DNA from 2 places in the Stomatobaculum sp. genome. Region 2 is predicted to be linked to the other one. Evidence: riboswitches for the same ligand, from Rfam matches in the RefSeq annotation. Region 2 holds a riboswitch; the other holds the start of a gene.
The links. A riboswitch is a leader RNA that binds a small molecule or an ion and turns the genes downstream of it on or off. The one in region 2 is predicted to bind thiamine pyrophosphate.
Positions count from the first base shown of each region.

Region 1: it holds a riboswitch for thiamine pyrophosphate, as region 2 does, so the genes downstream of both, ACO4XG_RS02320 (ABC transporter ATP-binding protein) here and thiW (energy coupling factor transporter S component ThiW) in region 2, are expected to answer to the same signal.

Region 1 covers NZ_DBHIHF010000004.1:102,358-117,529, reverse strand. The annotation lists gene ACO4XG_RS02355 (Fur family transcriptional regulator) at 1-190, opposite strand, end outside; gene ACO4XG_RS02350 (formate--tetrahydrofolate ligase) at 316-1,998, opposite strand; gene gltS (sodium/glutamate symporter) at 2,029-3,276, opposite strand; gene ACO4XG_RS02340 (cyclodeaminase/cyclohydrolase family protein) at 3,304-3,816, opposite strand; gene ftcD (glutamate formimidoyltransferase) at 3,923-4,876, opposite strand; gene ACO4XG_RS02330 (ABC transporter substrate-binding protein) at 5,221-6,258, opposite strand; gene ACO4XG_RS02325 (ABC transporter permease) at 6,255-7,049, opposite strand; gene ACO4XG_RS02320 (ABC transporter ATP-binding protein) at 7,046-7,810, opposite strand; TPP riboswitch at 7,864-7,963, opposite strand; gene ACO4XG_RS02315 (L,D-transpeptidase) at 8,007-9,836, opposite strand; gene asnA (aspartate--ammonia ligase) at 10,010-11,017, shown strand; gene ACO4XG_RS02305 (tRNA dihydrouridine synthase) at 11,235-12,200, opposite strand; gene pap (polyphosphate:AMP phosphotransferase) at 12,318-13,799, shown strand; gene ACO4XG_RS02295 (GNAT family N-acetyltransferase) at 14,031-14,501, opposite strand; gene typA (translational GTPase TypA) at 14,681-15,172, opposite strand, start outside.
Region 2 covers NZ_DBHIHF010000007.1:19,092-34,263, forward strand. The annotation lists gene ACO4XG_RS03480 (tetratricopeptide repeat protein) at 1-1,216, shown strand, start outside; TPP riboswitch at 1,475-1,581, shown strand; gene thiW (energy coupling factor transporter S component ThiW) at 1,740-2,132, shown strand; gene thiM (hydroxyethylthiazole kinase) at 2,145-2,966, shown strand; gene thiE (thiamine phosphate synthase) at 2,953-3,600, shown strand; gene thiD (bifunctional hydroxymethylpyrimidine kinase/phosphomethylpyrimidine kinase) at 3,638-4,432, shown strand; gene ACO4XG_RS03505 (GNAT family N-acetyltransferase) at 4,454-4,903, shown strand; partial or broken gene ACO4XG_RS03510 (IS3 family transposase) at 5,209-6,380, opposite strand; gene ACO4XG_RS03515 (hypothetical protein) at 6,468-7,976, shown strand; gene ACO4XG_RS03520 (DUF3427 domain-containing protein) at 8,017-10,140, shown strand; gene ACO4XG_RS03525 (GNAT family N-acetyltransferase) at 10,344-10,931, shown strand; gene ACO4XG_RS03530 (DUF3825 domain-containing protein) at 11,356-13,452, shown strand; gene ACO4XG_RS03535 (SH3 domain-containing protein) at 13,522-13,746, shown strand; gene ACO4XG_RS03540 (tetratricopeptide repeat protein) at 13,780-15,172, shown strand, end outside.

The DNA.
Region 1 (15,172 bases), on a different contig from region 2:
ATTTGAGAATCTTCTTTTCCTCATACAGGCGGTCCAGATTGCGGTATACCGTCGTCGGACTCACATTCAGGCCAATGCTCTGCAGATGATCCAGAATATCCGAAGCGCTCACGGTTCTGCCCGCCGAGGTCTCCAGATATTTCATGATTTCCTGTCTTGACTTTGTGCTGTATGTTCCGCTCCTCTTCATAGCCGCCCCCTTGCAGGAAGGATAGCACAGAACATTCGTTTTGTAAAGAGACACCAACAGGCGGCAGACCGGTTGTAATGCCGATCCGCCGCCCGTTCGTGTCTTACTTGAAAGCTTCTTCCGCGTCAGAAGAGTCCTGTGATCTTTCCGTTCTCGTCGACATCGATGTGCTCTGCCGCCGGCACCTTCGGGAGACCCGGCATGGTCATGATGTCGCCGGTCTTCACGACAATGAAGCCCGCGCCCGCCGAGACCTTGACCTCGCGGACCGTAATCTTGAAGCCGCGCGGCGCACCGGTCAGATTCTTGTTGTCCGAGAAGCTGAACTGTGTCTTCGCCATGCAGACCGGATAGTGCCCGAAGCCGAGTTCCTCGAGGCGCTTTGCCTGCTTTTTCGCCTCGGCCGTGAGCACCACGCCGTCGCCGCGGTACACTTCGCGCACAATCTTGTTGAGCTTCTCCTCCAGGCTGTCGCCGTCCTCGTAGGCAAAGCGGAAGTGGTTCTCTGCCTTGTCCTCGCAGAGACGCACGACCTCGCGTGCCAGTGCCTCGCCGCCTTCGCCGCCCTTCGCCCAGACCTCGGAGAGCACGACATTGACGCCGAGCTTCTTGCACTCGTCTGCGATGCAGGCAAGCTCCTCCTCAGAGTCAAACGGGAAGCGGTTGATTGCGACCACGGTCGGAAGGCCGAAGACCTTCGTCATGTTCTCGACATGCTGCAGGAGATTCGGGAGGCCCTTTTTAAGCGCCTCGACATTCGGCGTGTTGAGTTCTGCCTTGTCGACGCCGCCGTGGTGCTTCAGCGCGCGCACGGTTGCAACCACGACCGCGCAGTCCGGGCGCAGACCCGTCATGCGGCACTTGATGTCAATAAACTTCTCTGCGCCGAGATCCGCGCCGAAGCCCGCCTCGGTGACCGCATAGTCGTTCAGCCGAAGTGCCAGTCTGGTCGCGAGTACGGAGTTGCAACCGTGAGCAATATTCGCAAACGGTCCGCCGTGAATAAAGGCCGGCGTGTGCTCCAGGGTCTGCACGAGATTCGGCTTCAACGCGTCTTTTAAGAGCGCTGTGAGCGCACCCTCCGCGTGAAGGTCGCCCGCAGTCACCGGCTCATTGTCCATGTTGTAGCCGATAATCATGCGCGCCAGTCTCTCCTTCAGATCCTTTAAGTCTTTCGCGAGGCAGAAGACCGCCATAATCTCACTCGCGACCGTGATCTCGAAGCCGTCCTCGCGGACACGGCCGTCGGTTCTCTTGCCGAGACCATCGATGATGTTGCGGAGCTGACGGTCGTTCATATCGACCGCGCGCTTCCAGGTGATACGCTTGTCGTCGATGCGCAGCGCGTTGCCCTGGAAGATATGGTTGTCAATTAGCGCCGCAAGGAGGTTGTTGGCTGCCCCGATTGCGTGGAAGTCGCCGGTAAAGTGGAGGTTAATCTCCTCCATCGGCACGACCTGCGCGTAGCCGCCGCCGGCAGCGCCGCCCTTCACGCCGAAAACCGGACCGAGCGAAGGCTCGCGGAGTGCGACCGCAACGCTCTTGCCGAGACGCTTTAATCCGTCCGCGAGACCGACGGAAGTCGTCGTCTTGCCCTCGCCCGCGGGCGTCGGGGTGATGGCCGTGACCAGCACGAGCTTGCCGTCCGGCTTACCCTCGGTGTCCTTTAAGAGCTGATAGCTCACCTTTGCCTTGTCCTTGCCGTACTGCTCCAGATATTTTTCATCGATGCCATCGGCGCGGGCAATATCTTCGATTCTGGCTACCTGCGCCTCCTGCGCAATCTCAATATCTGTTTTCATATGCATTCTCCTTTCATCCTACCCTGCGGGTTCCGTTTATTTTGCTGCAATGTTCTGGACAAAAAAGCGTATAAATGCAATGGTCTGCGGCTGGTAGATGATGTCTACCAGGAAAGCGCCGACAATCGGCACAATCATAAACGCGCGGTGCGACATGCCGTACTTCTCGGTGACAGCTGTCATGTTGACAATCGCCGAAGGTGTGGCGCCGAGTCCGTGTCCGCAGAGTCCCGCGCACATCACGGCTGCATCGTAATTGCTGCCGAGCAGGCGGAACACAATGAAGTAAGCCGCAAAAATCATGAAAATGACCTGGCAGCAGACCACGAGCAGCACGCCGCCAATCAGTCCCGCGAGCTCCCAGAGCTTTAAGCTCATGAGCGCCATCGAGAGATAGAGCGACAGCATCACTTCGCCGATGCCGTCCACCAGCGCATAATCAAAGCTGAAAAACCGGACCTTCTCGTTCAGGTTGCGCACAAGCACCGCGACAAACATCGCGCCGACATAAGTTGGAAACGACATACCGATGGCTGCGCCAATCAGCGCGGAAATCTTCGCGCCGACCGCCATACAGACTAAGAGCACCGTGACATTTTCCATGATGACGCGGGTGCTCCGCGCCTCGCCGCTGCTCTTGTTGACCTCAAAGACATCACTGCCCTGAAAGCTGTCCGCCGCATCGGGCGTCAGCTTATGCCGGACAATCAGCTGACTTCCAAGCGGTCCGCCTATCATGACCGCCGTAATGAGGCCAAAGGTTGCCGCCGCCGCGCCGACCAGCATCGCCTGGTCGTAACCCATCTCGGTGAACTGTGCGCCGTAAGACGCCGCCGCGCCGTGGCCGCCTATCATCGAAATGGCACTGGATAACAGCGCATAGGGCGCGGGCAGTCCGATGGCCGTTCCGACCGCAATGCCGATTACGTTCTGAATGACCGAGATGACACCTGAGATCAGCCAATAGATAATCAGCATGACGCCGCCGCGCTTTAAGAGCGAAAAACTCGCCGAGAGTCCGACTGTCGTGAAGAAGGCCAGCATGAACGGACTCTGAAAATACGTGTCAAAACTCACCTGGAAGCTCCCCGTCACATGGCCGAGGAACGTCAGAAACATAAAGAGGAAACCGCCCACCACCGGTGCGGGAATGCAATAGTGGTTTAAGATCCGGACGCGGTTTTTCACCGCCGCTCCCAAAAGCAGTAAGAGCGCCGCGAGCGCCAAGGTCGTAATGGCATCCGCCTCGATTTGGAGGGTGGAATTCAGGATCTGTATGCTCACAACTCCGCTCCTTTCGTATGCGCAGTCTTAAATCTCTCTTGTCAGTTCGGAGAGCGCAAAAATCTCGCGCTCCGCCGCAATCGCCTGCTCCTCAAGCGCCGCAACGCGCGCGCTGTACTCGGCGACAAAGTCCTCATCCTCAATTGAGGCGAGATTAATCTTCACATTGAGGCCCGCACCGATCACAGCGGTTCTCGCCGCCATCGCCGCGACGAGGCCATCGGTCACGGCATTGGTATTGCCGCGCTCCACCACCGTCTTTGCGAGCGGGAAAATGCGCGCCGCGGTTTCCGCGACATGGCAGGGAACCTTTGCGGCAGACTTTAAGCCGTTCTGCATTGCGGCCTTTCGCGCAGCCTTCTCTTCGTCCGTGTTCTTCGGCAGCGCCATTGCCGCCATGAACTCGTTGAAGGACTCGGAGTCGCGGTCAATCTCCTCAACCAGCTCTTTCTTCAGTGCCTCGGCCGCCGCTGCGACCTCGCGCATCTCTGCCTCAACCTCAACATACTTCTTCTTGCCGACGGTGAGACCCGCTACCATGCCCGTAAGCGCTGCGGAGAGAGCGCCGAACCGCCGCCCGGCGCCGGTGCATCGGAAGCCGTGAGATCCACAAACGCGGCGATACTCATATCTTTCAGCTTTTCGCTCATGCCTCTTCCTCCTCATCCTCAAGGAGCCAGTTCTCCATGATCTGCTTCTTCGCGTCGAACTTCATCGGTCCGAACATGCAAGCCTGCAGGTAGTACTCTGCGCAGTCAATCAGGGACTGCATCGGCACGACACCGACAATCTCACTCTCGAGGACATTGACACCGTAGCGACGCGCCTCCATCTTGACTGCCTCAAACGCGCGGTAGATGGCCGTCTTCTCGTAGTTCACGAGGTTCATCGAAACCTGTGCGACCGTAGCTTTGCCGGAATAGTGATCCTTCAGCTCGACGCCGATGGCCTTGATGAAGTGGTAGCCGCCGCGGATATTCTTGACCGCATCCGCAATGTGGTTTGCGATTTCCATATTGTCCGTATCGAGGTTCACATTGTACGCAATGAGCGGCATTCTCGCGCCGATGGCAACGACACCTGCGGTCGGATGAATGTGATCCGGTCCGAAGTCCGGGGTCCAGAGTTCCTTGTCCTGAAGCTTCTCCGCCATGCCCTCGAACTGACCCTTACGAATCTTTGCGAGGTTTGCTCTGTGCGGTGCGGTTGCGGAATCCTCATACAGGAAGACCGGAATGCCGAACTTCTCGCCGACTGCTTTTCCGACTTCCTTTGCGATCGCATCCGCCTCTGCGACGGTCGTATTGCGGCAGGGGATAAAAGGAACGACGTCGACAGCGCCCATGCGCGGATGCTGTCCCTCGTGCTTGGTCATATCAATCAACTGCACAGCGACTTCAAACGAGTCGATGACTGCGTCGCGGAGCGCTTCCGGCTCGCCGACTGCGGTAATCACGCAGCGATTGTGGTTCACATCAGTCTGGCAATCCAGAAGCCGGACATTCTTTCTGTTCTTGAAGCACGCGGCAATTTTTGCCACCTTCTCCATGTCACGTCCTTCGCTGTAATTCGGCACAGTCTCAAGCAGTTTCTTTGCCATTTGTCTCCTCCTTTATCGGTTGACAGCGACACCCTGCCGCTGCTCTTTTATTATACTCAGTTTTTTTGTTTGTGCACATTTTTTTATTTAAGATTGTAAAGTAGGTAGCTCACCAACATTATATCCATTTTCAAGTGCTGATAGCGCCGATTTATTGGATGAACTATATGTAATACACAGAAAGCTGCCTTTCTTCCCTGCGCCATGTCTTCGGACCTTGCCTAGTCTCAAACAAACACAAAAGAAGAGGCAGCTCCGATCGGGACTGCCTCTTCTTTTGTTTCGTATCCTCTTTGATTCCGGACAGCTTTTCAGCTCAACTTACCTTCGGATGCCTTGTTCTCTCAGTTCCCGCTCCCCGCCGCGAGCAGTTCCTTCAGTTCCGGCGTTCTCTGAATGAGGCCCTCCTGCTTCATCCAGTCGATGTTCTCCTGCCAGCAGCTCTCTGTTTGCGAGAGGAAGGGCGCACTGTCGCTCTCCATCTTCGGCAACAGCACTGCTGCGCTCTTTTTCTCAACATTCTCACTGAGCGGGAAATTCTCGGCATTCTGCTTTTCGAGCAGCAGTTTCACGGCCGCATCCGGGTCTGCCTTGAAATCCGCAAACCCCTTCTTTGCCGCGCGCACAAATTTCTCCGCGAGCTCCGGCTTATCCTGTAAAACGCTGTCATTCGTAATCAGGCAGAGTTCATAGTAATTCGGGACGCCGTACTCGGTCGGCGAGAAGTAGTTGAGCGAAAATCCCTCTTCCTCGAGCTGCGGCACCTCGTGGTTCACGAGACAGCCTATGGTCGCATCCACCTGCCCTGTGGTCATGGAGCTCATGAGATCAAAGCCCACATTCTTTAAGGTGAGGTTACTCGTGTCCGCGCCGACATTCCGCATGAGCACCGAAATCATGGCCTCGGAGAGCGGCGTCCCCGCATAGCCGACCGTCTTGCCCTCGAGATCCTTCGGACTCAGAATATTTTTGTCCTTCAGCGAAAGGACAATGTTCAGCGGGCTCTGGCAAACTGCGCCGAGCGACTTCACCTTGACGCCCTGGTCCGCGACCATCTGGATAATGTCCTGCTGATAATAAAGTCCGAACTCTGCCTTGCCCGCCGAAACAAGCGAAATGGCATCGTTCTCGTTCGACGGGAACTGCACATGGACATTGAGCCCTTCTTCGGCAAAGTAACCCTTCTCGATTGCCTCATATAAGAAGGCATGCACGGCGTTTGGATACCAGTCCAGGACAATGTTCACATCCTCCGCTTTCTCCTGTCCCTTTGCCTGTTTTTCGGTCTTGCCACCGCAAGCTGTGAGCGCCGTCAAAAGCGCAAGTCCCGTCACGATAGCCGCTACGCGCCGCCAGATCTGTCCGCCAAACCGTTTCTTCATGAATCTCTCCTCCTTGTCTCTTCTGGATCGCTATCCTGATGATTCCGAAACCTGAGCGCTCTCGTCTCTATCTGCCGCGCAAGTGCCGTGAGCAGCATCGCCGCGACACTTAAGAGCACAATCGGCGCAAATACGCCCGCGCCGTCGAGCTGTGTCATCATACGGCGGGAGAAATAGCCGAGGCCCGCCTGGGCGCCGAGCCACTCGCCGATGGCTGCGCCGATGACCGAGAGCGGGATTGCCATACGAACTGCCGTGAAAAAGGAAGGCAGTACAGCCGGGAGCTTTAACTTCCAAAAGAGCTGCCACCGCGTCGCACCGAGGGTCTGCATGAGCTCCGTCATCTCCGGCGGAATCGCGCGAAAGCCGTCCGAGAGCGTGACCGCAATCGGGAAAAACGTCATGAGCACGGCCGCGAGCACCTTGCTCCAGATGCCGTAGCCGAGCCAGAGCACGAAGAGCGGCGCGAGCGCCGTGGTCGGGATGGTCTGCGAGGCGACGAGGAGCGGGTAGAGCGCCCGCTCCGCCGTTTTGCTCTGGTCCATGAGAATCGCGAGAAAAATCCCGAGCAGCAGCGAGAGCAGCAGCGAAACGGCGACGACTGCCATGGTCGCCGGAAGATGCACCAGAAGGAGCGGCTTCCGGAGCTCATAGATGCGGCGCAAGATCTGTGTCGGCGACGGCAAAATATAGGCCGCGTTCATGTGCCGCGCAAACAGTTCCCAGGCGAGTAGAAACAGAGCCGTCAGCAAAAGGGAGGGCAGCTGCCGCCGCATCGTCTCTCTGTTCATACCGTTATCTCCCGCGCGAGAAGCTGTATCAGCTCCCGCTTTAAGTCGAGCGCCGCCGTCTGTCCGAGACTCTCCTCGCTGCGCGGGTAAGAAAGCGGCACGCGAAATTCTCTAAGCGACCGCACCGGCCGCGATGTGATGACCAGAATGCGCTCCGAGAGAAAGATAGCTTCCTCAACATCGTGCGTCACAAACAGAATGGTCCGCTTCTCCTGCCGCCACCTGTCGAGGAGCCACTTTCGCATCGAGAGCCGGGTCATATAGTCGAGCGCCGAAAAGGGCTCATCTAAGAGAAGAAGCTTTGCGCCGGTCAGCAAGGTCCGCGCGAACGCCGCCCGCTGCCGCATGCCGCCGGAGAGCGAGAGCGGACTCTTATCCGCCCAGCCTTGAAGCCCCACCACTTCCAGTACAGCCTCTGCCTTCGCCCGCCGGGTCTCCCGGTCGAGCGGCTTCTCGCCGAGTTCCAGCGGCAGCCCGACATTGTCCGCAACAGTCCGCCACGGAAACAAAAGGTCCTGCTGCGGCATGTACCCGCAGTAGCGCTTCTTCTCCGCAATCGGCACGCCCTCCGCCAGGATGCTGCCGGACTCGGGCAAGAGAAGCCCGTTCATCAGGCGAAACAGGCTGCTCTTGCCCGCGCCGCTCGGCCCGAGAATCGAGACAAATTCCCCCGCTTCCACCTGAAACGAGAGCCTGTCCAGTAACAAAGGGCCGCTCCCGGCATAGCGAAAACTCACTTCCGAAAATTCCAATGCTGTCATTGTTTCTCCTCAAGCTGTCCATACAAAAAAGGACAGAACTGCCCGATGGCATCTCTGTCCTTTCATGAGATTCCTACGTTGGCATTACCCAAATCAGGTTTTCGGGTTCCGGTCCTCCGGTCTCAGCTGCACACAGCACCCCGTCTCGTTTTCTGTTTTGATTCTAGTCACCCGCACGCAGGCTGTCAAGTCAGTCTCAGTGCACATAGACCGGCATGCCGACCGTGATTCGCTCGTAAAGCTGTTTTGCGAAGGCCGACGGGAGGTTAATGCAGCCGTGGCTGCCGTTCGACTGGTAGATGTTGCCGCCGAACTTGCCGCGCCAGCTCGCATCGTGAAGCCCGATGCCGCCGTCAAACGGCATCCAGTAGCTCACAAACGCCGCGTAGAGATTCTGGGACCCGCGAAGAATCCGATTCCGCTGCTTGTAAGCGATGCGGAAGTTACCGTAGTGCGTGGCTCTCTCCCGGGTCGGAAGGCCGGTCACGCAGGCGCTCTCCATCACCTTTCTGCCGTTCTCAAAGAGAATCACGCGCTGTTTCTCGATGCTGATGTCGATATAGTTCAAGCCGTGTCCCAGCTGGAACTCGGGATCGGCCGCGAGCACCGGGACAAAGAGATCGTCCTTCGCCATCACAATCTCGCCGTTCAGAGACTTCGGCGTCTCCTTCACCGCGCTGCCGCTCTCGCTCGCTTCGCCGCTGTTGCCCTCGGCAGTGAGGCTCTCGACCGTCTCGGTCTCGACCGGCGCCGCGCCGACCGCAATCGTATCGCCGTTGACACTCTCGGTTTGAACCGTCCCTGCGGCAGTTTGGCTCTCCGCAGCCGTCGCCTCCGCCCCCGCCGCGGCCTGGGCGGGCGCCGGATCCGGATCCGGATTCTCGATGAAAATGCCGTCCCGGAGAGAGGCCGTCAGCACCGGACTCGCGGCATCCGCCGCTCTGTCTTCCTCGGATTTCAGCGTCGCGATGTACTCCGGCGCCTGGGTCTGCTGCGCCTCGGCCTCCTTTAAGAGCTGCTCGGCCTTTGCCTTGTCCTTTTCGCGCCGCGCCGCGCGCTTTGCGGCTTTCAGCTTCTTTGCATTGGCCGCGAGCCGCGCTGCCTTCTGCGCCTCGCTCTCCCGCACCGGGCGGTTGATGCCGAGCTTTGCGCAGAGAATTTGCATCATGCGCTCGCTGTCCACGACATAGTTCTCGCCGCCGTGTTCCGCGGAAAGCGCCGCAAGCTGCGGCTCAAACTGTCCCTGCAGTCCGTTCACATAGTCTTCGAGCGCCGCATAGTCAAGACCTGTCGTGCCGTCCCGAGTCTCGCGGAGCCAGCTGTTCAGCGTCTCGCTGTCCAGCTGTACCGTTGCCTGCCCGATGAAAAAGGTGAAGTCGTGATTGACCAGCGCGTTTCGCGCGGCTGCCTTGTCGGCCAGGGTGGCATTGTCCGCGGTCACCGCGGGCTGCACCGCAAAGGTGTCGGTGAGGTCAAGCTCGCTCTGATCGCTCTGCAGCGCCTCGACCACGGCATTCAGAATGTCCTCTTTGCTCGCGCTCCAGCCGGTCTCCGCCGGCAAAACGGAATAGCCGGCATCCGCCGTATAGTCGGAGAGTTTGGCATCCTGCGCCGGAATCGAGACCTCAAAGAGCCCCTGCTCCTCGAGGAGTTTCTCGACCGCATCGCGGTGCACGTCGACGGTTCTTTTGCTCAGAAGCTCATGCCGCTGAAAAATTGCGACCGGCCACGCGAACGAGGAGCCGTCTTTCAGCGCTGCCTTCCAGTTGTCCCGGCTCTCGACCCCGAGCACATCCTTCCGGTGCAGAGAATAGCTCAGATCCTTGACGCGTATGCCGAGCGAGCCCTCGGTCGCCGCCGCCGTAATCAGTTCCTGCGCTCTCGTATAGGAAATCAGCGAGGCATCCTTTCCGTCCACTGTCGAATTCGGGTAAGTATGACCCGCAAAAAAAGCGGCCCCGGCCAGATAACAGACGCAAAGTGCTGCCGCGGCGCCACCCAGTATCTTCTTTTGTTTCCGTTCCATCTCTCTGCCCTTGCCGACCCTCCGTCTTCATAAAAATTTTATACTCTATTTTAACATTCGAAGCGTCTTTTGAGAAGCTATGACAACAAAAAACCTTGCACACCGCAGTGCAAAGTGCTATGCTGATACGAAATTTTTTCATGTTGTTGTTTCTCTCAGATTGGAGGCAAGGTATGGCACTCGTCATTCCGGAGCACTACGATCCCGTGCTCTCGGTCCGTGAGACCCAGGAGGCAATCAAATTTATCCGCGACCTGTTCCAGAAAGAGTTCGGTCAACAGATGAACCTGGAGCGCGTCTCCGCACCGCTCTTCGTGACCGAAAAAAGCGGCTTAAACGACAATCTAAACGGCGTGGAGCGCCCGGTCAATTTTGACCTGCTCTCTTTACCGGGCGAGAACATCGAAGTGGTGCAGTCGCTCGCCAAGTGGAAGCGCCTTGCCTTAAAGCGCTACGGCTTCAAGCCGGGCGAGGGCCTCTACACAAACATGAACGCCATCCGCCGCGATGAAGAGCCGGACAACCTCCACTCCTGCTATGTGGACCAGTGGGACTGGGAGCGCGTGATTCGCAAAGAGGACAGAAGTATCGAAGTGCTCGAGGACACCGTGCAGCGCATCTTCACGATTATCAAGCACATGCAGCATGAGGTCTGGTACAAGTACCCGGATGCCTGCTACCGCCTCCCGCGGGAAATCACCTTCATCGACGCAGAAGAGCTTCTGAAGCGCTACCCGACGCTCACCCCGAAGGAGCGCGAAACTGCGATTGCGCGTGAGTGCGGCGCTGTCTTTGTGGAGCGCATCGGCGGCGCGCTCTCTAACGGCGAGCCCCACGACCTCCGCGCGCCGGACTATGACGACTGGAACTTAAACGGCGACATTCTCTTCTGGTTTGAGCCTCTGCAGTGTGCGCTCGAGCTATCCAGCATGGGTATCCGCGTCTCGCCGGAGAGCCTTGACGCACAGTTAAAGCTCACGCACTGCGAGAACCGCCGCGCCCTCCCCTACCATAAGGCGCTCTTAAACGGCGAACTGCCCTATACCATCGGCGGCGGCATAGGCCAGAGCCGTCTCTGCATGCTTTTACTCGGCAGAGCGCACATCGGCGAAGTGCAGGCCAGCATATGGCCAGAGGAGATGATCGAGACCTGCGCGGCCCACAACATCACCCTGCTGTAACGCGCAAAGACCGCTGCCTTTCGGGCCTGCATCCGTATGCAAAGCCAACGGAAGACAAAAAAATCCGCAGACAGTCGACTGTCTGCGGATTTTTTGTATCTGCTTTGTTATCCGAATTTATGCCGTTTCGATCGCGTCTTTTCGAGTTTCATCGTTTCGATTTTTAGTCTTATCGAAATACAGTCTTTTTGAATTCGGCATTTCCGCTCTTTCCCGCTCAGAGTGTGAGCAGCTGCTCCGCCCGAACTTCGTATTCGCTGAGAGTCTTACTCTTTTTGAGTTCCCGCACCGCTCTCTCGTGTTCCGGAAAGGCAAGTCCCAAATAGTCCCAGACCTCCTTCATGCGGCAGAGCGTCGCATTTTCATAGAGGAAACTCTTTCCGTAGCCGTCGAGGAGCGCCGCATGAAAAGCACGGCGCTGCCGCTTCTCTTCCTCTTCGCGCGGCATTTCTTCACCGCGCAGGCGTCTCAGATAGCGCGCGGCGAGCATCGGATCCCGGAGAAGTCCTCTCCCGAGCATAATGTGGGAGACCGACGGAAAGCGCTCCCGTATGCGGTCAATATCCGCCTCGTCGATGAGATCGCCGTTATAGCCGAGCGGCATCTTTGCCCCCTCCGCTGCCAGAGAAAACATGTCGAGGTGAACCGTTCCCCGGTAAAACTCCTTCTGAATCCGCGGGTGGACTATGAGCTCGGAGAGCGGAAAGTCGTTATAAATTTCGAGAATCGCCGGAAACTCCGCCGGGTCCTTGACGCCGAGCCGCGTCTTCACGCCGAGCTTCGTATCCGCAGGTAAGTTGCGAAATACCTCTTCAAAAAAATGCCTGAGCGCCGGGAGCTCCGTAAGAAAGCCCGAGCCCTTCTTCTTCGCCGTGACCGTGCCCGAGGGACAGCCGAGGTTCAGATTGAGTTCCTTGTAGCCGTAGTCTCTCAGGATTTCCGCGGCAAAGAGAAAATCCTCCGCATTGTTCGTTAAGAGCTGCGGAATCAGATGTAACCCTGTATTGTTCTCCGGCAAAATGTCGCGCCGGTCCCGCTTCGTGATGCCGGCACCCGCATGTCCCGGCGAGATAAACGGCGAATAAAACCGCGCAACGCCGCCGTAGCACGCGGCGAGCGCATTCCGATAGACATAGCCCGTGATGCCCTCCATCGGCGCAAGCGAAAATATGATTTCTTTCATCCGGATACTCCCTCTTATGATATGCCCCACATTGTAACGGAGTTACGAAAAACGCGCAAGCCGATGGACAGCGCCGGAATCTGTGCTACACTGCCTGTAGTAAAGGAGGAACTTGCAATGCTCGAACAGGTGAATTTGAAACAGAAACTTGCGAAAGAGGATTATCAGGCTGTGATGCCCGCCCTGAAAGCGAGACTCGCCGCGCTGGATGCACCGCTCCGCGCCGCAAATCTCCCGGTCATTCTGATTTTTGAGGGCTGGTCCGCCGCCGGCAAGGGGCAGATGATCGGGCAGCTCATCAAAAATCTCGATCCGCGCTGGTTCACCGTCGTGAACACCCAGCCGCCGACCGAACTCGAACAGCGCTATCCTTACCTCTGCCGCCACTGGCACACCATTCCGGAGGCGGGCAAATTCTCGATCATGGACCGCTCCTGGTATCAGGAGGTCTCGGTCCGTGCGATTGCGGACAAACTCCCCGCGCACACCGTGGAAACCCGGCTCGCCGACATCCGCCGCTTCGAAAAAACACTCACGGACAACGGCTATCTGATTCTCAAATTTTTCATCCACATCTCAAAGCGGGAGATGAAAGCCCGCCTCGAGGCACTCGCAGAAAACCCGGAGACCGCCTTCCGCGTCGTGAAATCCGACCGGAAGCAGGTAAAGCACTACGACGACTACTATGCCGCCTTTGACCGCATGCTTGCCGAGACCACGACCGCCGAAGCCCCCTGGACCCTGGTCTCCGGCACGGACCGCCGCGCCGCGACCGCGCAGGTATTCCGCACCGTGATCGATGCCATCTCCGAACGGCTGACCCGCCCCGCTCCGCCGCAGACTATTACGCTGCCGAACGAGGACACCGCCGATGCAACGCTCTGCCTCTCCGACATCGACTTAAGTCAAACGCTCACGCGGGAGGAGTACAAAAAATGCCTGAAAGCAGAGACCGCGCGGCTCGCCAAAAATCAGAACCTTCTCTATACCAGACGCATCCCGCTGATTGTCGGCTTTGAGGGCTGGGACGCCGCGGGAAAGGGCGGCTGCATTAAGCGTCTCTCCTCACCGCTCGATGCCCGCGGCTACGCGGCACTCCCGATTGCGAGTCCAACACCGGAAGAGAAAAAGCGTCACTTCCTCTGGCGCTTCTACGAGCGGCTTCCGAAGAGCGGTCACATTGCGATTTTTGACCGCACCTGGTACGGTCGCGTCCTCGTCGAGCGGATTGAGGGCTTCTGCAGCGAGGCGGACTGGAGGCGCGCCTACGGGGAAATCAACGACTTTGAGGCCTATCTGCAGCAAAGCGGCGCTCTGCTGGTGAAATTCTGGATTCATATCAGTAAGGAGGAACAGTTAAAGCGCTTCCGCGCCAGAGAGCGCACGCCCGAGAAGCAGTGGAAAATCACCGCCGAGGACTGGAGAAACCGCGAAAAGTGGGCGCTCTACGAGACCGCGGTGAACGATATGCTCCGCTACACCTCGACCGAGACAGCGCCCTGGCACATACTCGCCGGAAACGACAAGTACTTCGCGCGGATTCAGGCTCTCCGCATTGTGAACGAGGCGATTGAGGCGAGGCTTAAGGAAAAGGGGTGAACAGCACAGTTTCTACGATAGCACAGCACAGATAAGAAAAGCGGGCATCTCCGAAGGAGAGGCCCGCTTGCTTTCATTAGAGTTTCTTTTGTTACTTGGGAATTAACGCCATTTTTAGTGCCATCGGCGTTAATTGTGGCATTATTCACGGTGTCATCCACCTTGCTTTGATTTCGATAGAGCAGCATCCGATTTACAAGGTGACGGTTTGTTTTCTCGTATAACCGATTTTTAATCTTTCTCGTAGAAAACAATGTCCATCTGTTCATTGACTTTTTCAATTCTTCCGGTTCGATGGTACCCCAGCTTTTCGTAAAGATGCAGGTTGCCGGCCTCCTGTAATATTGTATCCAGGCACCAGTGATGACTACCATGTATTTGTTCCGCTGCGCTTATTGCTGCTTGGGCATATCCCTTGTTTCTATGCGCAGGCATAATCCAAATCGGGGATATTCGTTTTCTGCTATGATCTTTCTTGTCGACAACCCGAATAACACCGACATTTTCATTCTCGACAACAACGAAATAATAAACCGTCCCCGGCTGCTCATATCGTGCAGAGATTTTCTCCAAGCTCTCAGCTCCGGGACTCATCCCATAATCTTGATATTTATCCAGTAAATCCGAAAAAGCACTGATCTGCATTTCCCATATGGTTTGCAGATCATCCTTAAAAGCAGGCTTTAAGGAAACCTTATTCATTTGTCTCTCTCCATAATCATCTACCGCTCTACAAAGGTAGATGTTAATAAATCTGAATTTCAACAATTGTATCATCATTATACGCGTGAGTTGATAGGCTTTCCACCATCTCTCGATCCCAGCGTTAGCTCTACAGTAGCAAAAAGGCAGCGGCCTCACGGCCGCTGCCTTTTTCTATCTTACGAATTCTGCTTCTGCTTAATCATAGCGCGCTTCCGGAGCGTCGGATCCAGAATTTTCTTCCGGATGCGGAGGTTCTCCGGCGTGACCTCAAGGAGCTCATCGGTGTCGATGAACTCGAGGCACTGCTCAAGACTCATGACCTTCGGCGTGACGAGCTTCAGGGCATCGTCCGAGCCGGAAGCACGGGTGTTGGTGAGTTTCTTCGTCTTGCAGACATTGACCTCGACATCCTCGGACTTGCCGCTCTGGCCGATGACCATGCCGGCATAGACCTTGACACCGGCGCCGATGAAGAGCTGTCCTCTCTCCTGCGCTTGGAAGAGTCCGTAGGCAACCGCCTCACCGCTCTCGTAGGCGATGATAGAACCGGTCTTCCGGTAGAACATATCGCCCTTATAAGGACCGTAGCCCTCGAACTCAGTGTTCAGGATACCGTTGCCCTTCGTGTCGGTCAGGAACTCGCCGCGGTATCCGATCAGGCCGCGCGA
Region 2 (15,172 bases):
GGAAGAACTGAACCCCACGGTCACGGCGTCGCAGGAATCGGGAACGTATCAGGACCCGGTGGAGCTGAAACTCGAGAGTAAGGGCGGCAAGGAGATTCGGTACGAGATTTCGGAGGCGCCGGACAGCACGGACAGCGCCCCGCAGAGCTATGCGGAGCCGCTCAGTTTCCGGCGAAACGGAACTTACCGAATCAAGTGCTATGCGATGAATCAGAACGGCGAGGCGGGTGAGCCGACCGAGCTGAACTTCACGATTCAGCTGGACCCGGAGAAATACCATATGAACAGCTGGTATCAGGGCAAGGACGGCAGCTGGTATTACAACAACGACACAGGCGAGCCTGTGATCGGTTGGCGCCTCATCGACAACAACTGGTACTACTTCGCGGACGACGGTAGAATGAAGACCGGCTGGATGCAGCTGGACGGCAAGTACTACTACATAGACGATAACGGCGTGATCGCAAACGGCTGGCGGCAGTTTGACGGGCGGTATTACTACTTTTTAAGCGACGGCAGCATGGCGGCAAATCAGTGGGTCGACGGCGCCTACTATGTGGGCGCGGACGGCGTGATGCTGGTATCGACGACGACACCGGACGGCAACCAGGTCGATACGAGCGGAAAGAAGATCGAGAAGAGCCGGAATGAGAAAGCGGTCGAGGCTTACCGACAGATACTGCGCGACGGAAGTTGGAAAGATCCCAAATATCCCGAAGGAGTGTTCGGTGTGATAGATATCAACGGAGACGGGGTGCTGGAAGCATTTGCTCTGGCAGGCAATCATTACGAAATGCAAACACCGACCGAAAAAAATGAAAGTATCTTGAAAATATTTTATTATACCGACAAGTTGCAAGTGGAAGAAATGGAGAATGTAGCGGAAGGCATTTTATATATTCCGTCGAGAAAACAGTTGATTATACCATTTGACTCTGATGAGCTAAGCGGGAGCAAAATTTTTGAATTCAATGGAAATCAGCATGGTCATCTCATAGAGGATTCGTCTATTGATACTCTCAAATGGAGCGAGTTGGAAAACAAGAATCCTGCGGCACTCAGTGAAGGAGAAAGAAAGCAATTGCAGGAGTATAGGAGACGGGATCAGCAGTACTATCGTGTTCCCTACCATCGTTTAAATGCTGAAGAAATTAATCCGGAAAATCTCGATCGATACTTGCAGGGAAATGGGAAAGAGACCGGATATTTTGATTAACGGTCATACTATGCCCTCGACAGGTAAGACATGTAACATCGTTCGTATCTTGGATTAGATGACAGAAGGTGTCGTTTGCACCCCAATTGTTATATGTGTTATGGCGGTTTTAAAATAATGGAGCTGTGCCATCAGCCGAACAGAGTGCGGTTATCGATTACTGCATGGATTGGCGGACAGCTACTCTTTCGGAAAGTTATCCCGGTGCGTGCGGAATGACTTGTATCCGTACAACGGTTTGTTGTATACTGAGACAAAATGAAATAGGAGGGGAGCTTGTGTGACAGGCTGAGAGGAAGGATGACCTTCGACCCTTTTACCTGATGTGGGTAATGCCACCGTAGGAACTCTTTCGCGCTGTGACTTTGACAGGAGGATGCCGCCGGTGGCTTCCTCCTGTTTTTTGTTCAAATTTCGGTAAGTGGCCTTGGCCGGTCTGTTCTGTGCGGTTGCGGTACTGGGAAGTCTGTTTTCGTTTCCGGCTTTCGGGAGCAAATGCGCACCGGTGTAGCATGCGGAGAATATTCTCTGCGCGGTGTTGCTGGGGCCCGGATATGGTCTCGCTGTGGCATTTGCGGCTGCTCTGATCTGCAATGTGCTCGGAATCGGCAGTCTCCTGGCATTTCCCGGCGGCATGTTTGGCGCCCTGCTTTGCGGGATCGTGTATGCAAAGACCGGGAGTATCCCGAGAACGCTGCTCGGAGAAGTGTTTGGCACGGCGGTGCTCGGCGGTCTTTGCGCCTATCCGGTTGCCATTGTTTGGATGGGAAAGAGCGCTGCGGGGCTTGCCTTTTATGTATTTGTGATTTCGTTTCTGATTTCTACGGCTGGCGGTGCGATTCTGGCCGCTATACTGATTTACAGTCTGCAAAAAGCCGGACTCCTGCGACATATGCAGAAAGCGATTCATGGATGAGGAGGAAAAAATATGTTTCAGACTATGTTTGCCAATGTGAGAAATGCTTGCCCGCTCGTGCATAACATCACGAATTATGTGACAGTCAATGACTGCGCCAATATGCTGCTTGCTTGCGGCGCTTCTCCGATTATGGCGGATGATGAAGAAGAGGTCGAGGAAATCACCGCGCTCTGTGCGGGTCTGAACATCAACATCGGCACCTTGAACCGGCGCACCATAGCATCCATGCTGCTCGCGGGAAAGCGGGCAAATGCGCTGGGACATCCGGTTGTGCTGGATCCGGTCGGTGCCGGTGCCTCGAAGCTGCGAACGGAGACGGCAGAGCAGCTGCTGAAAGAAGTAAAATTCACGGTGATTCGCGGCAACATCTCCGAGATGAAAACCCTAGCGTTCGGCAGCGGCACCACAAAGGGCGTGGATGCGGATGTCGCCGACAGAGTGACAGACGAAAATCTGCCGGAGATGGTCGCCTTCGCGAAGGCATTTGCGGCGAAAACCGGCGCTGTCATTGCCATTACCGGTGCGATTGATATTGTGGCGGATAGCAGCCGGGCGTACTGCATCCGAAACGGGCATCCGATGATGGCTTCGATCACGGGAACGGGATGCCAGCTCTCTGCGATGACGGCGGCTTTTGTCGCGGTCAACAGAGAGCAAGCGCTTGAAGCTGCGGCAGCGGCTGTCGCTGCGATGGGCTACGCCGGAGAGCTTGCCTATGACAGACGCCGCGAGACCGACGGCAATGCAACTTACCGGAACGGCATTATTGATGCGATTTACAACATGACACCGGAGACATTGGAGAAAGGCGCGCGCTATGAAGTGTACTGAGGAGATGATGCGGCTCTACGCCGTGACGGACAGAGCCTGGGTCGGAAAACAGAGCCTCGCGGAACAGGTGGCGGCAGCGCTTCAGGGCGGGGTAACCTGCGTCCAACTCCGCGAAAAGGAGCTGGATGAGGAGCGGTTTCTTCAGGAAGCCGAGGAAATCTTTTCGCTCTGCAAGCGGTATCGAGTGCCTTTTTTCATCAATGACAATGTCGCACTTGCCCTTCGCTGCCACGCCGACGGCGTACATGTGGGACAGGACGATATGGATGTCGCCGCTGTGCGCCGCCTGGTCGGACAAGAGATGATGATAGGCGTCTCGGTGCATACCGTCGAAGAAGCACGCACAGCGGCAGAGGGAGGCGCGGACTATCTCGGCGTCGGCGCCATGTTTGCGACATCCACCAAGACGGATGCAAGTTTGGTGACAAAAGAGACACTCCGCGCAATCTGTGACGCAGTTTCGATTCCGGTGGTCGCAATCGGCGGGATCAACAAGTCGAATCTGCTTGAACTCGCAGGCACCGGTGTCGACGGCGTTGCCCTGGTCAGTGCGATTTTCTCCGCGGCAGATATCGCGGCAGAGTGCCGCCTGCTCTATGCCTTGTCGCAGAAGATGGCAGAGAGTGAAAAGTGAATGGATGGATAAGAAACGAGCGGAAGGAGGATATGACATGAAGGAACACACAGCACTCAGCATCGCCGGGAGCGATTGCAGCGGCGGCGCGGGAATTCAGGCAGATCTTAAGACCATGACCATGCAGGGCGTCTATGCGATGAGTGCAATCACGGCGCTGACGGCACAGAATACAACCGGTGTCCGCGCGATTCAGGAGGTGAGTACAGCGTTTCTGGGCCAGCAACTGGATGCAATCTTTGAGGACATCACGCCCGATGCGGTCAAAATCGGCATGGTGGCCTCCGGCGAATTGATTCATGTGATTGCGAAAAAATTGCGACAGTACGGGGCAGTCAATGTGGTTCTGGACCCCGTGATGGTTGCGACCTCCGGCGCGCCGTTATTGAAAACAGACGCCGTGCAGGCGTTGACGGAAGAGCTGTTTCCGCTCGCCTTGCTGGTGACCCCCAACATTCCCGAGGCAGAGCTGCTTTCCGGTTTGACCATTCATACCGAGGAAGATATGCTGCGGGCCGCAGAGAGCATCGGAAATCGGTATGACTGTGCCGTGCTATTAAAAGGCGGACACCAAGTCAATGAGGCAAACGACCTTCTCTACCAACAGGGAAATGTACAGTGGTTTCGCGGAGAACGCATCCGGACCGAGAATACCCACGGCACCGGCTGCACCCTGTCGAGTGCGATTGCCGCAAATTTAGCGAAGGGCTTTTCACTGGCAGAGTCCGTGGAGCGTGCCAAGGCCTATCTCACCGGCGCACTGAAGGCAGGGCTTGACCTCGGCAAAGGCTCGGGGCCGCTCGCGCATTTTTATAGCCTGACCAACGCGTGACCGTTGTCAAAGAGGCCAATTATGAAACAATATGAGGCAGAGCAATCCCCGGAGATTCTTGAAAAACTGCTACAGCTCTCCGCGCTGTGGGCGGCGGAACAGAACTGCTACGGCTATTATCCGAATACGGAAGCGGACATCGCGGGAAAACGGATTTTCCTCGCGGAAGATGAGGACGGCATCGAAGCGTATCTGCTCGGCAAGGTAGAGAGTGCGAAGAACATGAAATCCATCATGCCGGAGGGAACACAGTATTTCGAAGTAGAAGAATTGTACGTTGTTCCGGAAAAGCGCTCGCAGGGAATCGGCGAAGCGCTGTTTCGCTTCGCGGAAGAGAAAATAAAGAAGGAAGCGGAATTTATTGTGCTCAGTACTGCGAGTAAGAACAGCAAGGCGATTTTACATTTTTACTTGGATGAACTGGGGATGCAGTTCTGGAGCGCGCGGTTATTCAAGAAGGTGGGAGAATAAAGCGGTATCACAATGCAACAGATTCGAATCGACAGATTTCGAATCTGTTTTATCATTCGATTTACGACTGAGATATTTCATGTATCTTCGGGTAAAGGTTTTTACACAGAGGCAGATATCAGAGGAAGGCAAGTAGAAGCGGAAGGAAGTGAAATCTTTTGCCCATATGCACGGATAGGTTTTTCGCATAAGTGAAATCACGTAGCACATAGAAAATAGGATAGAAAATTACCAAAGAGAATGGAATTAATCGTAGCAAGTGATATAATAAGACTAAAACTTGTTATGTATTGGGACTGTAGTGGTCAACCTTTTTTGTAACACCACTGCTTAATGTTACACTCCGATCTCTTTTCAAACGGAGTCAGATATCCGTTATACGAGTGTGGGCGTACCTGATTGTACCAATCGTAAGCAAACTCTGAAACGGCATAATCCAGTTCTGCTGCAGTTTCAAAATTATGCTGATAAATCAACTCGGTCTTTAAGGTATTGTAATAGCGTTCCATCGGCGCATTGTCATACGGACATCCCGTACGGCTCATGCTTTGAGAAATCCCGCGCTTCCGGCAGTGTTGTACAAACTCTGCGGAAGTAAACTGACTTTCTTGATCCGAGTGTAAAATCAGGTTTTGTGGGATTGCCTTTGTACTCGACAACGCTTTTTCAAGCGTACGCACGGCCAGGGAACTCGTGATAAAAGGGCTGTTTTCACTGGCAACAACACTTCTGTCGTATAAATCAATGATGGAACAATTATAGCGCATAGTTCCATTTGTCAGTGTCATATATGTGAAGTCGGTACACCACACACGATTCGGCCACTCAGGAGAAAAATTCCGCTTTAATAGATTCGGGAAAATTTTATGAGCTAATCTCCGATGGTATGCGGGTCTCTTTCGGCGACAAATGGAGTGTAGTTGTAATTCACGATTCATGTACTTGTGGACTGTTGTTTTGCTCAATGAGATTCCTTCTCTTTACAGAAACGCCTTCATTTTACGGTGCCCCATGACACCATGAGAATCATGATAAAGTGCTTGAATCCGTTGACAACAATGAGGTTTCTGCGCGTGATGCCTCGCTTTCGAATTTCTGAGGTAGTTGTAATAGGCGTTTGGATGAAAGTGCAACTTCTTCAAAAGCCATCTTAAGCCGAACTCCTGCTTATACTTATCAAGGAAACGATATGCCACTAATCGATTTCCTTCGCGAAGAATGCCGCTGCTTTTTTTAAGAAGCTGTTCTCCTTTTCCAATTCGGCTTTTTCACGCAGGAGACGACGAAGTTCTTTCATCATCTCCAACTGAGAATTCTCATCATCATTGTTTTGGCATTCTTCGCGATACGAGCGTATCCAGTTGGAAGCAGTGGCTCTGGATATGCCGTACTCAGCCACAAGGCTGGCAATCGTGCGTCCATCCTGAATGTGCGCACGAACAACTTTTCGTTTGGTTTCATCTGATATTCGAGTCATGTGCTTTTCTCCTCTGCTGACATTATAATCTATCAAGCAGAGGTGTTACAAATTCACTGTACCACTACAAAAAGAGGTGTTGTAAAAATGCTGTTATTCTCAACGATTCTTAATATCAAAGCAACAATGACCAAAGACGATTTTATCCGCTTGGTTATCGAGTGGAATCAAGGCAGTCCTCACACCAATAATATTATTCCGGGAATCCAATGGAACGGGGAGCGTAATATTCGATATGGGGAAGATGGATTGTGGCTTGACATAGAAGAATATCGAAACCAGAATATTATTGCTGTACGCTATGAAAAGAAGGAAGATGACGGGGCAATCTGGGACACTGATTATGTCATGAACTTCAATTCGATGAAGATGTCAGTAAGACTTGATCGAAGTTATACTGCGGAGGCTTTGGATGCGGATCCAAAGTTTTCAACTCCGCATTTCATCACTCTTTTGATTGAACGAGGCTATCTGCAAGATGATCATCAACTGTCCGTACAAAGATCAGCAACTATAATAAATGCGAAAAATGTAGGAGTGCTGATTGATGTTATAAATAGAAAAACCAAGTTTAATCTTCCGGTTGTGTATGTTTCCAAAACATATAATGATGAGGATCCGGTCAATGTTTCTTATCTTGCAAGCAGGCTAAAGGGTGTTGCTCATGTGATGGTTGAAGAAGGGAATTGGCTTAATCATACCATTAAAGAGCAGTGTAGAGGTAATAATGAATACTATGGTGCTATAGGCATTTATTTCCCTTCACGCGGAAGTAGTCATCGAAGATATCTTTATAGAAGTTCCGTCGGATATGATAGCTTTCTGCTGGAAAGAGTTGTCAGGTCTGTAATTCAATATAGTAATGCACAAATGGTAGACACTCTATTTACATGGCAGGGAGTAAATAATGCTTTGCTCAGGGACAGGCTAATTAGCCAGAGAGGGGAAAGACTTGCGGCAGAAGCTGCACAAAAAGCAGCAGAGGAAGAAGCAGCAAAAATTCTTGACACTCTGGATGAAGAAGAGCGTCGAATCCGAAAACAAGCCTTTGAGGATGCACGCACTGAAGCAAATGTGATTTTAGAAGGTTTTGATGCAGATATGCAAAAGCTACAAGATCAAGTAGGGGAATTAACTCGTGCGAATGAAGTCCTTCAATTTGAAAACCAGGGACTCAAAGCAAAACTTGATTCCAGAGATAATATACCTGTTCTGTTCATGGGAGATGAATTTGAATTTTACCCAGGTGAGGTAAAGGATCTTCTGCTGGCAACGCTTACGGAAGCTGCTAAGGGAATCCAACCAAAGTCAAGAAGAGCAGATATTGTGAGGGACATTATAAAGAACAACAATTACCAAAAACTAAGTGCCGCCAAAGCAGAGGAAGCCAAACGGATTCTTAAAAATTATGATGGTATGTCAGCAAGAACTAGACAGGCACTAAAGGATTTGGGTTTTGAGATTACCGAGGAGGGAAAACATTATAAGGTGACATATTATGGAGATGGGCGCTATCAGACTGCATATTCCAAGACGCCAAGTGATGGGCGGACTGGGAAAAATAGTGCACAGCAAACCATAAATATGGCATTTTGAGGAATGGAGAAAACCTTTTTGAAAAAATTGTATCACAGGGTTGACACGAGCGGGTACGGGTAAAACCGTTATTTCAGCTCTTGATTACCGCCGTTTTCGGAAGCAGAATCCCGGGCAACCCTGTCGTCTTTTGTTTGTCGCACATCGAGAGGAGATTTTAAAGCAGAGCCTTTATACCTTCCGCGCGGTATTGAAGGATGCGAACTTCGGTGAGTTGTTTGTCGGAAATCATAAGCCCGATCGAATTGACCACCTCTTTCTCTCCATTCAGACCTTCAGCAGTCAGGCATTTACAGAGAAGACTTCGGAAGACTTTTACGATTACATCGTAGTGGATGAGTTTCACCATGCAGCGGCGAAGAGTTATCAGAGTTTACTCGCATACTACCAGCCGAAAATCTTGCTCGGACTCACGGCGACTCCGGAGCGCATGGACGGGAAAAATATTCTCGCCTATCTGAGCAATCGCATTGCCGCAGAGATACGGCTTCCGGAGGCCATTGACCGCAAGCTCCTCTGCCCCTTCCAGTACTTTGGCGTGACAGATAGTGTGGACCTGGACGATTTAAAGTGGGCTGCGGGCGGCTATGATAAGACCGCACTCTCAAATATCTACAGCATGAGCGGTTATGTGGCAAAGCAGCGCGCCAACTTAATTCTGTCCTCCATGCTGAACTATGTGACAGATGTTAACGATGTAAAGGGGATCGGTTTCTGCGTGACGGTGGAACACGCGGAATTTATGAGTCGCTTCTTCAATGAACACGGCATTCCTTCCTTGGCATTGACGGGAAAGTCGCCGAAGGAAGAGCGCCGCAGCGCTGGAAGCGCACTGGTTTCCGGCAAGCTTCGCTTCTTATTTGTCGTTGATATCTACAACGAGGGTGTCGATATTCCCGAAATCAACACGGTCATGTTCCTACGGCCAACGGAGTCGTTGACTATCTTTTTACAGCAGCTGGGACGAGGTCTCCGACTCGCAGAGGGAAAAGAGTGCCTGACGGTTCTCGACTTCATCGGACAGGCAAATAAAAAGTATAATTTCGAGGATAAGTTTGCCTCTCTGCTCTCGAACAGCGGGCAGAGTGTGGCGCGGGAAATCAGAAATGGCTTTGTATCAGCGCCGAAGGGCTGCTATATCCAACTGGAGCGGCAGGCAGCGAAGTATATCCTTGAGAATATAAGAGCGTCTTATGGAAATACAGCGGGACTGGTGACGCGGATTGCCTCATTTGAAGAGGACAGCGGTTTGGCACTAAACCTTGCAAATTTCCTCCGGTACTACCATTTGGATCCGCGAAGCCTTTATAAGTTTGCTACCTTCTCGCGCCTGTCTGCGCGGGCAGGTGTGCTGGATGAATTCACGGAGCCCTTGGAGGAAGTTTTGACCAAGGCGATGGCGAAGTTCGCGGTCGTGGATTCCAGACGGTGGATTCAGTTCATCTTGAAACTCCTCGAAAACTTGTCGACACTCCCAATCGAGGAATTCTCTGCGCTCGAACGGCGGATGTTTCGCATGTTTTATATGACCATTTGGGGCAAGGCCTTCGATGAGGAAAGCCGGGAAGCGTTGGCAGAAAAGCTCACAGCGCTTGCGGGAAGTCCGCTTATGGTTCAGGAATTGCAGGAACTCCTTCGCTACCAGTATGACCGCATTGATTTTATCGATGAGCAGGTAGATCTCGGCTTTGACTGCCCGCTTGACTTACATTGCAGCTACAGCAGGGATCAGATTCTGGCAGCGATGGACTTCTTAAAGCCCGCAACTGTCCGCGAGGGTGTCAAGTGGCTTCCGGAGCAAAAGCTGGATGTCTTCTTTGTGACCCTCAATAAGTCCGACAAGGACTATTCGCCGACCACCATGTACAACGACTATTCGATCAATGAGACACTGTTCCACTGGCAGAGTCAGAGCACCACGGGGGAGCAGTCCTCGACCGGTCAGCGTTACATCCATCACAAGGAGCGCGGCAGCCGTATTCTGCTCTTTGTCCGCGAATTCAAGTCGGATCGCATCAGCAATACGGCTGCGGCCTATACCTACCTTGGAACCGCGAACTACGTGAAGCACGAGGGCAGCAAGCCGATGAACATTACATGGAGGCTAGATTGCCCGATTCCCGCAAAGTATCTGCGAAAGACCAACAAGCTGGTGGTGGGGTAAAGCAGCTTTTCTGTTGCCGCACTGTCGGGAAGGAGATCTTCTTTTGAGGCGGTATTTTTGTGAGTCGTTTGCACCGTGATTTGTGAAAGCGAGGGCTCGAAACCCCATGGGTTCGGGTCTTTTCGCATTTGCAACTTGACGAAAAACAGCCTTGGAGGTATGGAAACCGGAGAAGAGAATAAGGGCTTGGATAAGTTCTTTTCATGGATAGAGGAACGATAAAAGGGGGGAAATTTAAGGTGGTTTTTAAGGAAAAAGAGTTCAAACTGAAAGATGGACGCAATGTTTTTCTTCGGAGTCCTTCAGCGGATGATGCGGAAAATATGCTTCAATTTATCATAAAGGCATCGGGTGAGACAGATTTCCTGATGAAGTTTCCGGAGGAATTTGCGGGGTTTACGCTTGATCAGGAAAAAGCCTTTCTTCGGGCGAACTGTGATAATAAGAACGGACTGATGATCATCTGCGCTGTAGACGGCAGGATTGCAGGAAGCTGTCAGATTTCTTTTCGTACCGGGGAAAAAGATCGTCATAGGGCTTCCGTTGCGATTGCCCTTCTGCAAGAGTTCTGGAATCTCGGAATCGGAACAAGGATGTTTGAAGAGATGTTTCAAGTAGCCGGAGAGCGTGGCGATGTCCGTCAGATTGAACTTGACTTTATAGAGGGTAACAAGAGAGCAAGGGGCTTGTATGAGAAAATGGGATTTCGGATTACAGGGGTAAAGCTGGATGCCATACGCATGAGGGATGGATCGTTTGTGAATGAGTATATGATGGTGAAACGGCTATAACACGGCAGCGGCCTATACCTACCTCGGAACCGCGAATTATGTGAAGCACGAGGGCAGCAAGCCGATGAACATCACCCGGCGCCCGGATGCACCCATCCCAGCCAAGTACCTGCGAAAGAACAACAAGCTGGTGGTGGGGTGAAGCAGCTTTTCTGTTACCGCACCGATGTGAAAGGGTATATTCTTTTGAGTCGCTATCTTGGTACGACGTTTGGTCATCGCTGTATGAGCGAAAGAGCTCGAACTCCCATGAGTTCGGGCTCTTTTCGCATTTGCAACTTGACGGGAAACAGCTGTGGAAGTATGGTAACTTATGAATATTTTATGAAAAGAAGCAGGTCTTGGTGCGGGGAATTGAGATTTGAAAGAGGCGAAACGCACCGCAGAGCGCACTACTTTATAGCTAGGAAGGTGGAAACGCAGTATGCATCCGGAAGAAAAAAGAAGATGGGAGCCGCAAATCCGGAAGATCATTCGGGAGCGGCAGGCTTCGGCCTACAATATGGTGGACATTGTGACGCTCGAACCACTCTTTGCGGCAGAGGGGCTTCGCTATGCGGACTTCGGTTTTGCGAGCCTTCGGGATTTTTTGAATGAATTCCGGGCAGTTTTAAATCTGGTGGACGGAGCACCTGCGGGCGGTGGTCTTCCCGCAAAATCCTATGTGCAGCTGAAGGACTTTGAGACTTTAGAAGCGACAGCGGGGCAGAAAGCGGAAGCTTCCGAACAGCCGCTACGGCCGGTCTTGCCGGAAGAACCTGCACAGCCGGAACTTTCCGCGGAGGCGAAGGCAGCACTTGCACCGAAGATTCAAGCTGCTTTTCGAAGTGCGATTCCCAATGAAGGGGGCTGGGTGAACCTCGCGAGTCTCGGTGCCCTGCTCAAAGAAAACGGGGTGGATGCCAAGCAGTTCGGGTTTCAGAAGATTTTCTCGTTTCTTGAGCAGTTCCCGGAACTGCTTGCAGTAAAGCGGGAGCCCACACCGAGCGGCAAGGCCTGGGTCGTCTATGCGAAGCTTCGAGGTGCGGCGTCCGCGCTTTCGTCGGAGGGCGTAGGACATACGCCTGTACAGCATGCGGTGCGTGCGGATGCGGTACACGCGGGCGCGGTCACTGAACCGTCCGTGCCGCCTGCGGGCACCCGGACAACGAAGGCAGCTTCGGGAAGCGAAGAAGCATTGCAACCGGAACTCTCTGCGGAAGAGAAAGCGACGCTCGGCCCGAAGGTTTGCGCGGCGGTTCAGAGTGCTGCGTCGGATGAAGCGGGGTGGGTCAACTTAGCCGGAATCGGGGAAGCGCTCAAGGGAAACGGAATCGATGTGAAGCTGCTCGGCTTTCAGAAGATTTTGCCTTTCCTCGAGCAGTTTCCGGAACTGATTGCCTTAAAGCGGGAGCCCACACCGAGCGGTAAGGCCTGGGTTGCCTATGCGCGGCTCAAGGCGGATGACAGAAGAGAGGGCGCCGGAAAAACTGCGAGAACATCAGTCAGACCGCAGTCGTCTTATGTTCCCGTGTCAGCGCACAGAACCGTGGAGGGAAAATTCCCGACCAGGGATTCCTGGCTTTTTAACTGGTCCAGAATTCCGAATGCAAAAATCAAAGAGCTCGCGGACAAGGCGTTGGAGGAAAAGTGGTATTACGGCGCGGCGAATGCCGCCGAGGCCGAGAATTACCCGATTTTAAAGAACTATCTCGCCTACACCTTCAAGCGGCTTGCAATCGAGGACAAGATCTTATTCGGGAATACCACGGATCCGGAACACGCCGGAGAAGAGTATGCGGCGTTCAATACGGGGCTGGTCGACAAAAAGTACGAGTATATCTACGCGCTCTTTAAGAAGAACACGATGACGCCGCAGCCCTACTGGTATTTGCTTGACTTTGTCGTGGCGGGAGAGCAGTCCGGAAAAACCTTGGCAAGGCTCTTTTATCCGCTGCCGAAGCGCGCCGACTATTTTGAGAATAAGTTCCAGAACATGGTCTACGACACATCGACCCAGCTGCTCTGCGATTACACGCACATCATTGTGGAGCGCATCAGCCGCTTTCCGCTTCGCTTTCTGCAGGAGAATTGCCCGCCTGATATGCTTGAAATCGACGGCGTGAAATTGGAAGAGGTCTATCCGAAGCACGCCAAGGACAGCGAGAGAAAGCGCTATTTCGAAGCGCTCGGCGAGCGCATCAACAATACGCCCGTGGTGCTGAACAATTTGAAAAACCGGCTGGAGGCGGCCATTCATTTAACCTTAAAGCGGGTTGAGTGGAATTATAAGACGGCGATTCCGGTGTACTTTCCGACCAGAAATCTCTGCTCGCTTTTGCTGCCGCTCTGCCTCTCGGAGGAGGGACAGGTGGATTTGGCGCTTGTGGTCGAGCATTTGCAGTCGGGCGCGTATCAGGGGCAGACCGTGTTGCCGCTTGACCTGGCTTATAACAACAGCCGTCTTCTCACCCGGCCGGACAGCGACTGGCTCCGGACCGACAGCATTCAGTCGAACGGTTCGGATGACGAGGAGGAATAAAGCGGACAGGCGGTAAGGGGGGAGGAATGAGACGAAAGCTTTGGTTATTGCTTTGCGCGCTGGGTGTACTTGGTATGTCGGTCTGCGGCGACGTATCATTCGCTGACCATGTTTGTCTCAAACTGTGCGGAGTCGATTTCGCTCCGTGAATCTCCGTCCACGCAGGCGCGTGCCCTGCGGCAGAGTCCCTTCGGGGCACCTGTCACGGTGCTTGAAAGTGCGGAAAATGGTTTCTATGAGGTCATTGATAACGGCAGACGCGGCTATGCGCTGGTGCAGTATCTGAGTTACTGAGTGGCTGAAATATCATTGAAAGGGGGATGAGAGATGAAAAAGCAAAAGCTGGTCGCTGTGGTTCTCGCAGCGGGCGTGGTTCTCGGCGCAGCGGTCTTTGCGGGGTATGAGAGCACACGCTATACGCGGACGGTGCAGGCGGCTGAACAGGAGTGGCAGCTCGGAGACACGGAAGAAGCAATCCCGATCTACGAGAAGGCTATCCGAATGAAGCCGAAGCGGGCAGAGGCGTATCTCGCGCTCGCGGAGATTTATGAGAGAAACAATCGGCATGCGGATGCGGTCACGCTTTTAAAGACCGCCACTGAGGCGATGTCCGGCAAGACTTCGAAAGATGCGGCGCTGATGCAAGAGGCGCTGGAGCGCTACAATCCCACTGTCAAAGCATCGCTCGAATCCGGCAGTTATGAGGATCCGGTGGATCTGGAGTTAACGAGTAAGGGCGTTTCGATACGCTATACCCTCTTGGAAGCACCGGAGGGCGAGAGCGCGGAAGAGCAGGATTACGAAAAGCCGCTTCGCTTTCGCAGAAGTGGGACCTATCGTCTCCGCTGCTATGCGGTCAATCAAAAGGGGGAGGCCGGTGAGCCGGTGGAGCTTAGCTATGTAATCAAGCTCGACCCGGAAAAGTATCATATGAACAGCTGGTACCAAAAGGACAACGGCTGGTACTATAACGACGATACCGGGGTGCCGGTGGTCGGCTGGCGGCAGATTGACGGCAACTGGTATCACTTTGCCGAGAACGGCGAGATGATGACGGGCTGGTTGGAACTCGGCGACAATTTCTACTACCTCGATGAGAACGGTGTCATTGCAAACGGTTGGCGCAATGTGGACGGGGATTATTATGTCGGCGCGGACGGCGTTATGCTGGTTTCGGCAACGACCCCGGACGGCTATCAGTTGGATGAAAACGGTAAGAAGATCGAGAAGAGCCAAAACGAGAAGGCGGTAGAAGCCTACCGAACCATACTCCTCGACCGGAGTTGGAACGGCAGAAAACTGCCCGGCGGACAGTTCGCGGTCGTGGACATCAACGGCGACGGGGTCTGGGAGTTGCTGACAGAGTTGGATACAGGCGGATATGACGATGCGATTTCCCGAATCTTCTACTACACGGATCGTTTAAATCAGTATGCCCTGGATGGAATCGAGGCTTGGAATTATCTGATGCCTTCTTCACATCGGATTGTGATCGGAAGAATGCGTGGGAAGAACATTACCCGAGTGCTCGGTGTAGGGAGTGACGGGAATTTGACGGTATACGACGACTCCGATATTTTCTGGGGTTACTATGAAAATGCTGAGGCTTGGGTGGGCCCGGATCAGGCAAAGATTATGAGTCAGACAGTTGAAAAATACTATCGTGACGCATGCTACAACATACTCTTTGTTGAAATCACAGAGAGTAATGTAGCGCAGT